DNA from 4 places in the Dehalobacter restrictus DSM 9455 genome. Region 1 is predicted to be linked to each of the others. Evidence: riboswitches for the same ligand, from Rfam matches in the RefSeq annotation. Region 1 holds a riboswitch; each other region holds the start of a gene.

The links. Region 1 has a riboswitch for cobalamin ahead of DEHRE_RS13840 (energy-coupling factor ABC transporter permease). Riboswitches for the same ligand answer to the same signal wherever they lie in the genome.
Region 2: linked by a shared signal. The riboswitch ahead of cobT (nicotinate-nucleotide--dimethylbenzimidazole phosphoribosyltransferase) and the one ahead of DEHRE_RS13840 (energy-coupling factor ABC transporter permease) in region 1 are both predicted to bind cobalamin.
Region 3: linked by a shared signal. The riboswitch ahead of DEHRE_RS07810 (cobyrinic acid a,c-diamide synthase CobB) and the one ahead of DEHRE_RS13840 (energy-coupling factor ABC transporter permease) in region 1 are both predicted to bind cobalamin.
Region 4: linked by a shared signal. The riboswitch ahead of DEHRE_RS01345 (ABC transporter substrate-binding protein) and the one ahead of DEHRE_RS13840 (energy-coupling factor ABC transporter permease) in region 1 are both predicted to bind cobalamin.

Annotation. Positions count from the first base shown of each region.
Region 1 covers NZ_CP007033.1:2,900,820-2,903,886, forward strand. The annotation lists gene cbiQ (cobalt ECF transporter T component CbiQ) at 1-51, opposite strand, end outside; gene DEHRE_RS13835 (energy-coupling factor ABC transporter substrate-binding protein) at 35-376, opposite strand; gene DEHRE_RS13840 (energy-coupling factor ABC transporter permease) at 379-1,119, opposite strand; cobalamin riboswitch at 1,253-1,446, opposite strand; gene rlmH (23S rRNA (pseudouridine(1915)-N(3))-methyltransferase RlmH) at 1,547-2,026, opposite strand; gene DEHRE_RS13850 (alpha/beta-type small acid-soluble spore protein) at 2,170-2,379, shown strand; gene DEHRE_RS13855 (2-hydroxyacyl-CoA dehydratase) at 2,464-3,067, opposite strand, start outside.
Region 2 covers NZ_CP007033.1:1,477,638-1,480,704, forward strand. The annotation lists gene DEHRE_RS07175 (hypothetical protein) at 1-16, opposite strand, end outside; gene DEHRE_RS07180 (tetrahydromethanopterin S-methyltransferase subunit H family protein) at 226-1,179, opposite strand; cobalamin riboswitch at 1,340-1,515, shown strand; gene cobT (nicotinate-nucleotide--dimethylbenzimidazole phosphoribosyltransferase) at 1,620-2,738, shown strand; gene DEHRE_RS07190 (accessory gene regulator B family protein) at 2,833-3,067, opposite strand, start outside.
Region 3 covers NZ_CP007033.1:1,625,135-1,628,201, forward strand. The annotation lists gene DEHRE_RS07810 (cobyrinic acid a,c-diamide synthase CobB) at 1-991, opposite strand, end outside; cobalamin riboswitch at 1,208-1,383, opposite strand; gene DEHRE_RS07815 (ABC transporter ATP-binding protein) at 1,525-2,511, shown strand; gene DEHRE_RS07820 (ABC transporter permease) at 2,531-3,067, shown strand, end outside.
Region 4 covers NZ_CP007033.1:265,512-268,578, forward strand. The annotation lists gene DEHRE_RS01335 (energy-coupling factor ABC transporter substrate-binding protein) at 1-194, shown strand, start outside; gene cbiQ (cobalt ECF transporter T component CbiQ) at 267-1,058, shown strand; cobalamin riboswitch at 1,148-1,333, shown strand; gene DEHRE_RS01345 (ABC transporter substrate-binding protein) at 1,459-2,616, shown strand; gene DEHRE_RS01350 (adenosylcobinamide amidohydrolase) at 2,708-3,067, shown strand, end outside.

The DNA.
Region 1 (3,067 bases):
ATTTGTTTGTTTAAGCTTGGATAAATAAGCGTATTTATCGATGTAAATCATTGTTTACCGGTTCTTCCTTTTTCTTACGACCCCGCAGATAACCTAACCCGTAGCCCAAAACACCTGCTCCGACAGCTGCCTGAAGCGCAAACAACAAGCTTTCAATTTCTCCGCTGGGCGGCTCCCAAATCGGTGAGAACCAGGGCTGGTAATTCCCGTTAAGTTCTGTTATAGCTTGTTCAGCTTGGCTGTCAGCTCCAGCAAATTCCGCATTTTTTTGCACAATGAGGGGTACAACAGCAAGCGCTATGACAATCGTAATTAAAATAATATTTGTGATGATAACCCGATTTTTATTCTTCGGTTTCATCGTTTCTACAGACATTTTCAGACCCCCTTTGAAAGTATTTTTAAGTCTTTAAGCTCATCCCCGGCATAGGATGAAATCGCCTTAAATATTAGCACTGTCAAAATACCTTCACTGATCGCCAATGGTACTTGCGTTAAGGCAAAAATACCTAAAAACTTGGTAAGTGATGCCATAGCGCCGCCTGTTCCAGCAGGAAACGCCAGTGCAAGCTGCACCGATGTCGTGACGTAAGTTAATAAATCCCCAAGTGCGGCAGCGAGAAACACGGCAAGCCACTGCGGTCCATTTGCTTTCTTCACAATTTTGTATGTAGCAAAAGCCACCAGCGGCCCCACAATGCCCATCGAAAAAGTATTTGCTCCCAATGTTGTCAATCCGCCATGAGCCAGTAAAACAGCCTGAAACAGCAGTATGATCAGGCCAATTACGGCCATTGCGGTTGGTCCGAACAAGATAGCGCCAAAGCCAACCCCCGTAGGATGCGAACTGCTTCCTGTAACGGAAGGAATCTTCAGGGAAGACAAAACAAAAGCAAAGGCGCCTGCCATCGCCAAAAGCATTAATGTTTTGGGATGCTCTCCAACAGTTCTTCTGATAGAAAAAAAACCTGCCAGAACAAAAGGTATTGCCAAAGCACCCCAGGTAATACACCAACCCGCAGGAAGGAAGCCCTCCATGATATGCATGGCATATGTCTGCTGGGGCAAGAACATAAACATAAGTACGAGACCCATTATCCAAATCTTTTTATTTATCATCGTCAAACTCTCCTATATAAGATATGAAACAAAAAACCTCTCAACATCTTACGTCGAGAGGCTCATATGCTAGGAAGTTTTCCTCGGTAGTCTTGCACATAACATCCCCCTCTCTATCACTCGTAGAGTATATGGTGAGACACTAAAACAGGTAGGTCTTCTGGCTTAAGCATCATCGATCTTCAGACCTTCCCAGTTTCCCAGTGGTATACCTGAAGAACTCCACTTTCACAGCGGCGTGACCGCGCGGGCTTCTACCCGACTTTCCTTATTCATTGAATGGTACGCTTATCAGCTTCATTCAACACCTGTTCTGCCTATTCAGTTTTAATCCTGATTCATTATATCGCTCTTTCGACAAGGAATCAATATTATTTTTACTTTAGCCTTGAACATATTAATTGAAGTATCTTTACCTCCATCAATTCTATTTGTGGTAGGGTTCCCCTTTGCTGATCTTGCACGCCCGGTAAATCTGCTCCAGCAGGATAAGCCTGATCATCTGGTGCGGAAAGGTAAGCTTCGAGAACGACCACCGGTAATCGGCGCGTTTTCGGATTTCATCTGCCGTACCAAGAGATCCGCCAATCACAAAAGTGATCCGGCTCTGGCCTGAAAGCCCTTTTTCATCAAACAAAACGGCAAGTTCGGGTGAAGAAAGTTCCTTTCCCAGAAGATCCAGCAAAACCACATAATCCTGAGGTGAAATTAATTTAAGAACCTTTTCAGCTTCTTTCTGTTTTACTCTTGCTTCGTCGGCAGCTGATGCCCTTTCGGGGCATGGTTCGTCCTCAACTTCAATCATCTCAAGCCGGATGTACGCGCCAAGACGCTTGGCGTATTCCTTCAGCCCTTCTTTTAAATATTTTTCTTTGATTTTCCCTACCGCTAGAACTTTGATCTGCAGCATGTTTTCTCCAACTCCAGTCACTATGTTTGCTCCAAACATTTGCAATCAAAAACTTGAAGGTTAAATCTCTCTGATATTGGATTATTTACAATGAAGATTTTTTTCAAAAGTGTTAATAATATTGATGGAGGTGAAAAAAAATGAGCAAAACAAATGAAAGCAAAAAAAAGCTGCTGCAGAATCTAAAAATGGAGGCTGCGGCTGAAATCGGCCATCTTGATTTTGTAAGGGAAAATAACGATCACTATAAAGGCGATGTTACTGCCAGACAGAATGGTCTGGAAGGAGGCCCGATCGGCGGCCAGATGGTCAAAAAAATGATCGCCTATGCCAAACAGCAGATGAAATAGAATAACGGACTCATTTAGTATTCCTAATCTACTTCAATAAATATTCAAAACTTCTTCAGCCTACAATACTGAAGAGGTTTTTTGTTATATAATCTTCTGTTCGGAATACGACTGCTCTGTACCTTCTTCAGTGTTATGCAAAGCTGCCGCTCCCTCGCCGGGTGCAGATTGCATTTGCCCGGCGTTGTTATTCATTTTATTTCTATTGTTTGTATTGGCATTATTGACTGCTGCCGCCTTTTCCATATTTTTGAAAGCGACTGAAAGCATCAGTTTAATTCTGTTGATCTGATTCACCTGGCTGGCACCCGGATCGTAATCGATTGGCACAATATTCGCCAGCGGGTAGCGCCGTTTAAGTTCGCGGACCATCCCTTTACCCGTGATATGATTTGGCAGGCAGGCAAACGGCTGCAGACAGGTGACGTTTGTTGCTCCGCTTTCTATCAGTTCCAGCATTTCCGCGGTCAGGAACCAGCCTTCGCCGGTCTGATGTCCGAGATGCATGATTTTGCCGGCCATATCGGCCAACTCATAAATCGATTTGGGAGGATGGAAACGGTTGCTCTTCGCCAGAGTGCGTTTCATTACCCGGCGGTAGTTTTCCAACCGCCAGATAATATAGCGGCTGATAAGCTCGCTTTTCAGTGAGCCAGCGAGTTCTTTTCTTCTGAATATCGTTCCATAC
Region 2 (3,067 bases), 1.4 Mb from region 1:
TGTCTTTTATAATCAAATTATTGCCCTCACTTTTATCCGATTACAACATCGGTACCAATATATGGTAAAGTATAGTCAAAAATAACTCCTTGTGAAAAAGTAGAAATAATTTCTAATATATAAATATATAAACAGCTCCTTCCAGGCAGTATCCTCAACAGGATCCACTTCAGAAAGGAGCTGTTTGTCCCATACATTCATTTACAAAATTACGACAATTGTTTTTTATTTCGTTTTATCGAATTCTACCAGTTTCTGTGCGAAATCATAAAAATATTTATTCAACGGATGAGTAGGATTAGCCGGCAGCTCCTGGCTTTCGTCATAAGCCAAAGTTGAAACTATCATCGAAGCTGCCGCTACAGCAGGCAGTACGCTTGGAGCCGCTTTGATCGGACCATAAAATAAGAAATCGCTCCACAGGACGGCCGATACTGCATGCACTGCAGCATTCATGGCGGAAAAGCCTTCCCCACCCCACATCTCCCGACTTTCTTTCCACATATACGTCCCATTAGCAGGAGCTGATCCAACCGGCCAACCGGTTTCCGCTTTGATTTGTTTGCCTGCCAGGGATGAAAAAGAAATGGACGGAAGATTCATTACTGTCGTATCGATTAAGACCGAGGCAAAATCTTTCGCTCCAATGGCTTTCAGCATTTCACGGCATGCCTGTACCCTGCCGGAAGGAGTCTGGTTCGTTTCATCGAATACTTGCAGGACCACGTGTTTGATTTTCAATTCTTTTAATGCCGCTGCCTGGCCGATGCTGTCTTTATCCCAGGGTGTAATGCTGTTATATAGAATTTTGTCCTGAATACCAAGACTGGCAGCATATTCTGCCGCGTCAAGACGCGCTTTTTCGCCCCAAATGTCTATAGCAAAAGGGCGGTTGCTGATTGTAAGATAAAAATCAATATATTCCTTCATTTCATCTGCGGAAACCGCTGTCAAAGCTACTATGGCAGGTATCCCTGTCTGATCGGACAGCTCTTCCTGCCTGAGAATGTATGAACGGGCTTTTTCACGGTCAAATTTCCTGTCACGGCGGCTTTCCAGAATACGGTCTCCGTTATGAAACATTGAAGATATAAGCAGAGGCGGATTATCTCCAGCTTGGCCACCGACAATCATGTCACAGATGCGGCAAACTTTTGGTGTTAAGTCATATTTAAACATTTCTTCTCCCATATCTGTTTGGATGATTTAGCAAATCGTATTATACCATATATCATTAAAAATAACCATTAATTAACAGTAATTGCCAAATTGAGTGAGTATTTTGAATTAATTAGACTTGACTTTATTGATGATTTTCGTTATCTTAATAGAAGTTAAATATATTTATATAATCTTAGGTGCCCCACTAAGGGAGAATAGGAAAATCGGTAATAATCCGATACGGACCCACCACTGTATAGACGAGTCCCCGCTGATCCACTGGCGTATGCTGGGAAGGTGCGTTCAGGACGTTTGAGTCTGAGTCAGGAGGCCTGCCTAAGAGGTAAAAGTCTTTCCTGGGTAATGGAAAGCGGCGGTGATGACGGCAAAATCCCGACCACAAGAAAATTTGTGGCGGGGTTTTATTTATTTTTAAATATTTTATTGGAGGTTTTTAAATGAGCAGTCTTACAAAATTTCATGGTTTGGAAAATTTAAAAAATGCGACTGGGCAGGAACTTGAAATTGCCTTGCAAGAACTGATGGGCGGAATCAAAGCGCTCGATCAGGAAGCCTTGGCAGGCATGCAAAGCCGTGTAGATGCGAAAATTAAGCCCCTCGGAAGCTTAGGTGTCTTAGAGGATATTGCACAACAGCTCGCAGGCATATTTGGCACCACGCATCCAAAAATCAATAAAAAAGCAGTCCTTCTTATGGCCGGAGATCATGGTGTTGTCGTCGAAGGCGTCAGTGCTGCACCTCAGGAAATCACGAAACAAATGTTCTATAGTTACCTGAATGGCGGTGCCGGCATTAATGTCCTCGCCCGGAATGCCGGAGCAGATGTTATCAGTACGGACATCGGCATTGCCACCCCATTGGACGCTCCTGAGCTTATGGCCTACCGGGTTAAAAACGGAACAGACAATATGGCGAAAGGACCGGCAATGACCCGTCAAGAGGCCATGCTTGCAATACTGACAGGTGCAAGAATTGCGGCCAATGCGATTGACTCTGGTGTTAATCTGTTAGCAACAGGTGAAGTCGGTATTGGCAATACAACGCCGAGCGCTGCCTTGATCTCTGTGTTTACCGGTCACTCTGTTGAGGATGTTACCGGCCGCGGAACTGGCTTAAAAGATGATGCCCTGATTAATAAGCAAACCGTGATTAAATGCGCAATCGAAATTAATCAGTGTAATCCTGACGCTCCAATCGATACCCTGGCCAAAATTGGCGGACTCGAAATTGCTGCGCTCGTTGGAGCAATCCTCGAAGCTTCCTATCAGCATGTACCAATTATTCTCGACGGCATCATTTCATCTGCTGCAGCAATCACTGCAGCAAAACTGGCACCCCTGTCCACTTCCTATATGATTGCTTCTCATAGTTCAGAAGAGCTTGGACAGCATCTAGCTCTTCATCAGCTTGGGCTCAAACCCAGACTTGACTTCCATATGAGACTTGGAGAAGGCACAGGTGCCGCTCTGATGTTCCCGATGGTCGAGGCAGCCCTTAAAATCGCTGATGAAATGGCCACATTTGAACAAGCTGCAGTTACCACTGGAGACTTCTAAAATCTGCAAAGAAAGATGAAAAAGACATGTGCGAAATAATCCGTGCATGTCTTTTTTGCATAATCATCGATAACGGAAACTCTTGATAGTTTAATTAGATCCCAATCTTTTGCATCAGCTTGTCACTTGCTAATACAAAATTCTTGCCGATAGCTGTCTGCATAAACGCCTGAAAAAAAATTCCGATGTTTGCAGGGATAAGGATCACTTCGATCAATGGATATACGTTAATTTGAGATGCGATCCATCTGGCAGCCAATGACAACCCGGTAAAGAAAGCCATGGAAAAAACCAGACAGCGCCGGTAGCTGGAACAATGAGAACCGCCG
Region 3 (3,067 bases), 1.3 Mb from region 1:
CGCACTCAGCTATACAGGGAGTATTATTGGAGAGAACATGCCTGATGCTTGCCAGCATCGATGTATTCCTGGCCAGCTGTCCGGTATATAATTCCGGATAACCGCCGCCGAGAATCAGTCCGTCACATTCCGGTACAGCTTGATCATCAAGCGGACTAAAATACTGCAGTTCCGCTCCCAATGTTTCCAAAAGGTCGAGGCTGTCCTGGTAATAAAAACAAAAGGCTTTATCTCTGGCTACGGCGATTTTGACAGCAGAGATTTTCTCGATCGCGGCCTCATGATAGTCTATTTCCGCGGCCCTGCCTGCAATACGCAGCAGCTGTTTCAGATCGATGGATTCTCTGGCCTGTATGGCCAGTAATTTCATTTTTTGCTGCAGGTCTTCCACTTCCGATGCTGTAATTAATCCAAGATGCCTGCTTTCCAGCGCGCATTCTTTGAGCTTCGGAAAGTAACCGACCACCTGGATATCCGTCTCTTTTTCGATCATTTCCTTATACTGCGGGTATAGGGAAGGTGTAAGATTATTCAGAATAACGCCCTTGATCCCGTTGTCCGGTCTAAAATGGCAGAATCCTTGGATCAAGGCTGCAATTGAGATTGCTGAACCGGCACAATTGGCAATAAGGATAACAGGCGTTTGCGTTACTGCAGCCAAATGGTAAGAACTTGCCACGGTACTGCCAATGCCTAGCCCGTCATAATAACCCATTACTCCTTCTAAAACAGCGATTTGCGACTGTTCGGAATTCTTGACCAGCAAATACCGGCATACCTCTTCCGATAGCATAAACAAATCCAGATTCCGTGATTTTGTCCCAATGACTTCGGTATGAAACATCGGATCAATATAGTCCGGCCCACATTTAAACGCAGCAGGATTAACTCCTTGCTCCAGAAGGGCTTGTAATACCGCACAAGTAATTGTGGTCTTGCCGCTGCTGCTGCCTGCAGCCGCAAACATAATACGTGGAATAACTGCTTTCATGACTTGTTCTCCATTTCTATTGAAGCTATCAAAGCTGAGATGGCCCGTAGACATCGCCGCTCCTTGCCATCCTTGGCATCGCGGCATTCGTCCATCCATGAACATCAAAAAACCTCTCTAACCGGCGGTTGGAAGAGGTTTTACTTACACAATCTGCAAACAGTCTAAAACACTTCTGCACGATTCGTATGCTACACCTTTCATCCTCCGTGAAAACAGTGCAAAATGGCTCAGGCAGGTCTTCCGACTCGGTTTCAAAGCAAATTCAGCCTTCCCATTGTAAACAGTGGCAACTTTGAATCTGCTCCACCTTACGGCGGCGGGACCGTACAGGCATTTCACCTGTTTCCCTATTATTGCAAAATTATGCAACCTAAGCGATTACATTATACCAGAAGACATACAGTGTGTCCACCCATAATCTGCGGATAACCCTCTCCCTACCTGATATTTTCTCAGATGCTGCCTTGCTCTTCTGCCCCCCTTTTGATACGCTATGAAAAAGGAACAGCAATTCACGGAGGTACCTCTTCATGTCTTATTCTCTTCCAACCGATATCATTTCAGCCAGAAACCTGACCAAACGATTCGGAGATTTCACTGCCGTTAATGCAATCTCTTTTACTGTCCGGCAGGGAGAGTGTTTTGGACTTCTTGGTCCAAACGGCGCCGGCAAAACGTCCCTGGCCAGAATGGTCTTTGGCTTGTCACCCAGAACTGAGGGCCGCCTGACTGTTTTTAATCAGGATATTTCGGATCATTCCCGGGAAATTAAAGCACGTCTCGGTGTTGTTGCCCAGGAAGACAACCTTGACCCGGAACTGACGGTTCTGGAAAACCTGCTGGTCTACGCCTCCTATTACCGTCTGCCGCGTAGTATAGCCAGGGAACGGGCTTTTGAAATCCTGGACTTTATGGATCTTCGAAGTAAAGCCAATGCGGTCGTCGACGAGCTGTCCGGCGGCATGAAACGACGTCTGACAATTGGACGAGCGCTGATCAACCGTCCGGAGCTATTGATTCTCGATGAGCCAACCACCGGGCTTGATCCGTACGCCCGCCATATGGTCTGGCAGCGTCTGCGGCAGTTAAAAGAAAGCGGTACGACCGTGCTGCTGACAACGCACTATCTTGAAGAAGCCAGTCATCTCTGCGACCGACTGATCATCATCAATCAGGGCAAAATCCTCGAGCAAGGTGTACCGGAAGATCTTATTGATAAGCATGTCGGGCAATATGCGCTGGAACTCGGGGTAAGTCCGGATATGCAAAATAAGCTCCTGCACTGGAGCTCTGAGTGGCTGAAATCTTTTCAACAAATTGGTGATGATCTGGTCCTCTATTCTGATAACGGACCAGCCATGGCTGACGACCTGAATCAAAGAATTGCCGGTGAACACCTTCCTGTCAGCTATCAGCGCCTGAGACCGACGAATCTTGAAGATGTTTTTCTGAAACTGACCGGCGAAACGCTTCATGGTGTCCGTGGCGGGTTTGAGAAATCATATGAAGAGCGCTGATGATATGGAGGATAAGAGGATGAAAATAGTTAAACCTGATCTTAATCCAATACTGACTTTCAAGGTATTTCTGCGGAATCTGAAAGTTTTCGGCAAAACCTGGAAAGCCAATTTGATGTTTAATTTTCTGGAGCCGCTGCTTTATCTCTGGGCCATGGGCTTTGGTCTGGGCGTTTATATTACGCAGATCAACGGGCTTTCCTACCTTGATTTTCTGGCTCCGGGGCTGATCGCATCTTCAGCGATGTTTGCTGTGACTTATGAAATGACCTACAACAGCTATACCCGGATGTCCCAGGAGAAAATATTTCACAGCATGGTTGTTACGCCGGTAAGCATGGACGACATCGTCCTCGGCGAAATCCTGTATGGCACATTCAAAGGCGTTCTTTACGGTGCGGTTTTCTTTATTGTCGTCGCTTTGTTCGGCATTGTCCACTCCCTGTATGCCCTGCTCATCTTTGTCCCACTGATCCTCATGTCCGTCATTTTCTCCAATCTCTCTTTAATTTGGACGAGTCTCGCTCCCAATTATGACTCTTTCGGCTATTTCTTC
Region 4 (3,067 bases), 310 kb from region 1:
AAGCCGAAACTGCGATTACCGAGATTAACCCTGAATACAACCCCTGGTTTTCTTCAATTTTTGAGCCTCCCAGCGGTGAAATTGAAAGCTTGTTGTTTGCTCTGCAAGCAGCGTTAGGTTCCGGCATTCTCTTTTATGGACTGGGTTACCTGAAAGGGCGCAGTAAAAAAGAAGAGAACAGAAATAAAGCTTAGTGGCAACATCGTAAAGTATGAGTATTCTGCGTAAGAATATAAGCAAAATTCGTATGAAATAAGGAAAAAAGCATGATAAATATTGACAATTACGCCTATGCTTCAAAACTGAAACGTAAAAATCCGATGGAAAAAGTTGCCTTTGCTTTGTTGACCCTGGGTGTCTGTCTTTGGGGGAATTCCATCCTGCTCTCGCTTGTAGTTTTACTGATCATGACGTGGTTGTCCGTCAGGAAGGGTGGGATCCCGCTCCGCTTTTTTCTTAAACTGATGCTCCTGCCGATGTCATTCTTAATCTTGGGAGTGCTTATGATAGCCTTTCAAATCTCAAATGATCCCCAGCAGTTTGTTATGTCTGTGCCGGTGTTCGGTACATTTTTAGGATTTTCTAAAATCGGTATAGAGACAGCCGCACAGCTATTCTTCAGGGCCTTAGGAGCGGTATCCTGCTTATATTATTTGTCCCTGAATACGCCGATGGTTGACCTCCTATCTGTACTGCGGAAGCTGAAATGTCCTAAAATTCTGGTGGAATTGATGAGTTTAATTTATCGGTTTATTTTTGTATTGATGGAAACAGCGGAGACAATGTATACGGCTCAAAATTCCCGCTTAGGTTATTCCAGCCTGAAAGCGGGGTATCATTCGTTGGGGGCTCTGGCATCAACTCTTTTTATCCGGGCCTACAAACGCTCGGATGAGATTTTTACGGCGATGGAAGCCAGGGGATATGACGGGGATATTGAAGTATTGGAAGAACTGGCTCCTTTCTCTTGGCAGGGTTTCTTACCAGCAGTATTGATAAATATGATTTTGATCGGTTCCGTATTGTTGGGAAGGCAGTATATAGGGGGATTGCTTTGATGAATTCGGAATGTCCATTTGAGGCTTCCGCGCATCGGACACTTGATGAAAATACTGAAATAAAAAGTCATTACATGTTCTAACTAACTGAATACTGACAAAGCTCAGGTACCAAAGTCCGAGGATTTTGGTTGAAAAGGGAAGCAGGTGCAAATCCTGCACGGTCCCGCCGCTGTAATGGGGAAATGTTTCATGAATGCCACTGGTTTATTCCGGGAAGGCGTGAAACATTGATGATCCGGAGTCAGAAGACCTGCCTGAGTAGTTTACTTCAACTCTGCGAAAGACAGAGGAGGTGCTGTATGTTAAACATCATATATTTTACTAAATATATTGTTGACACCTCTTGACGTGAAGTTGAGAGGTGTTTTTGTTAAAGGATAAAGATGGAGGAATTTTCATGATTAAGTATCAAAAGAATTTTTTTATTGTCGTCATACTGATTATGATTTGTTCGCTGATAGTGGCAGGCTGTTCCGCCGGAAGCCAGGAAAGCAATAAGCCCTTAACCGGCAAAGAGGTCAGTTTAAGTTATACAAACGCATTTAAGATTGCTGATTATGGCAACAATATCAAGCTGTTGACGGATGCGGAAAACAATCAGTTCCTGCTGGTGCCGGAAGGAGTGAAGACACCTAAAATACCGGAGGCCGCAGGGGCGACGGTTATCAATACACCGCTGAAAAAGGTAGTTTACTGTTCGACCACACAGGTAGGCTTGCTTCAGGCAATATTCTCAGACAAGGACTGGGACAGTATTGCCGCCGTCACTACAGATACAGCAGAATGGTATGTTGATGAAGTGAAAACGCGCATGGAGAATGGAACGATTCAATATGTCGGCACAGGGGGCATGGCAGATCCGGATTTTGAAAAGATCCAAGCACTGAACCCCGATATGGTCTTTGTCTATACCGGAGATTACGGACTGCAGAAAACGCTCGCCAAAATGAAGGAACTTCATATCCCCTGCGTGGTCGTCAATGATTATACGGAACCTACGGATATGGGACGTCTGGAATGGCTGAAATTTTTAGGCGCGTTCTACAACAAGGACCAGAAAGCCGCCGGCTTTATTGAAGAGAAAGCGGCGATGCTGCAGGAAATCACAGCTGCCGTTAAAGATAAGCCGAGTCCAAAAGTTGTCTATGGCATGGTCTACGATGGCAAGGTGTATATTACCGACGGCGGATCCTATGTGGCAAAACAAATAAAGGAAGCCGGGGGAGATTATGTATTTGCGAATGTTAACCCGGATAAAACCGGCAGTTCCCAAATTTCCATGGAAGAATTCTATGAGAAAGGCAAGGATGCGGACGTATTTATTTATTCCTCAATGGTTGCCTATATGCCCTCCGTCGAGAGCCTGCTAAAGGCCGAACCGTTATTAAAAGATTTTAAAGCTGTCAAGAACGGAAAAGTGTATTGCTTCGCTCCTTGGTACTACATGTCGATTAACAAAACGATTGAAGGCGTGAAAGATATGGCCTCGCTCTTCCATGAAGGACTTTACCCGGAATGGAAACTTGTCATGTTCCAACAGCTGCCGGGAAAATAGAACATGGAACAAAAGCGTGTCAAACCAACCTTGTTTTGACTGCAAGACTTGTTTGAGCGGTGCAATCATAACATGTACAGCGGAGGAAAAAATGAAAATTCATACTTTATCGACTGGGGATGAAGTCCACAGGTATCAAAAGAGCATCATCATTCCGTTCCAAGAGGACCGCAAGGTGCTAAGCACCTCCGTTCTAAACGGAGGATACAGCGAAAAGCTCAAAGCGGCCTTCAACCACGATTCCAATCCGGGAGAAGGGATGACCTGCTCGCTTAGGACAGATTCCTACCTGAACGACCTGAAGCTGCTTGCCGCAGAGATCGGCCTCGATCCGGAAACGGTGACGGGCATTTCCACCGCCGCGTCGATGGATAATGTTTCGATCAAAACGGTTTCTTATGATAATCTCACGGTGACCGCCATTGTCACCGGAGGAGTGGAAGTCAACGGC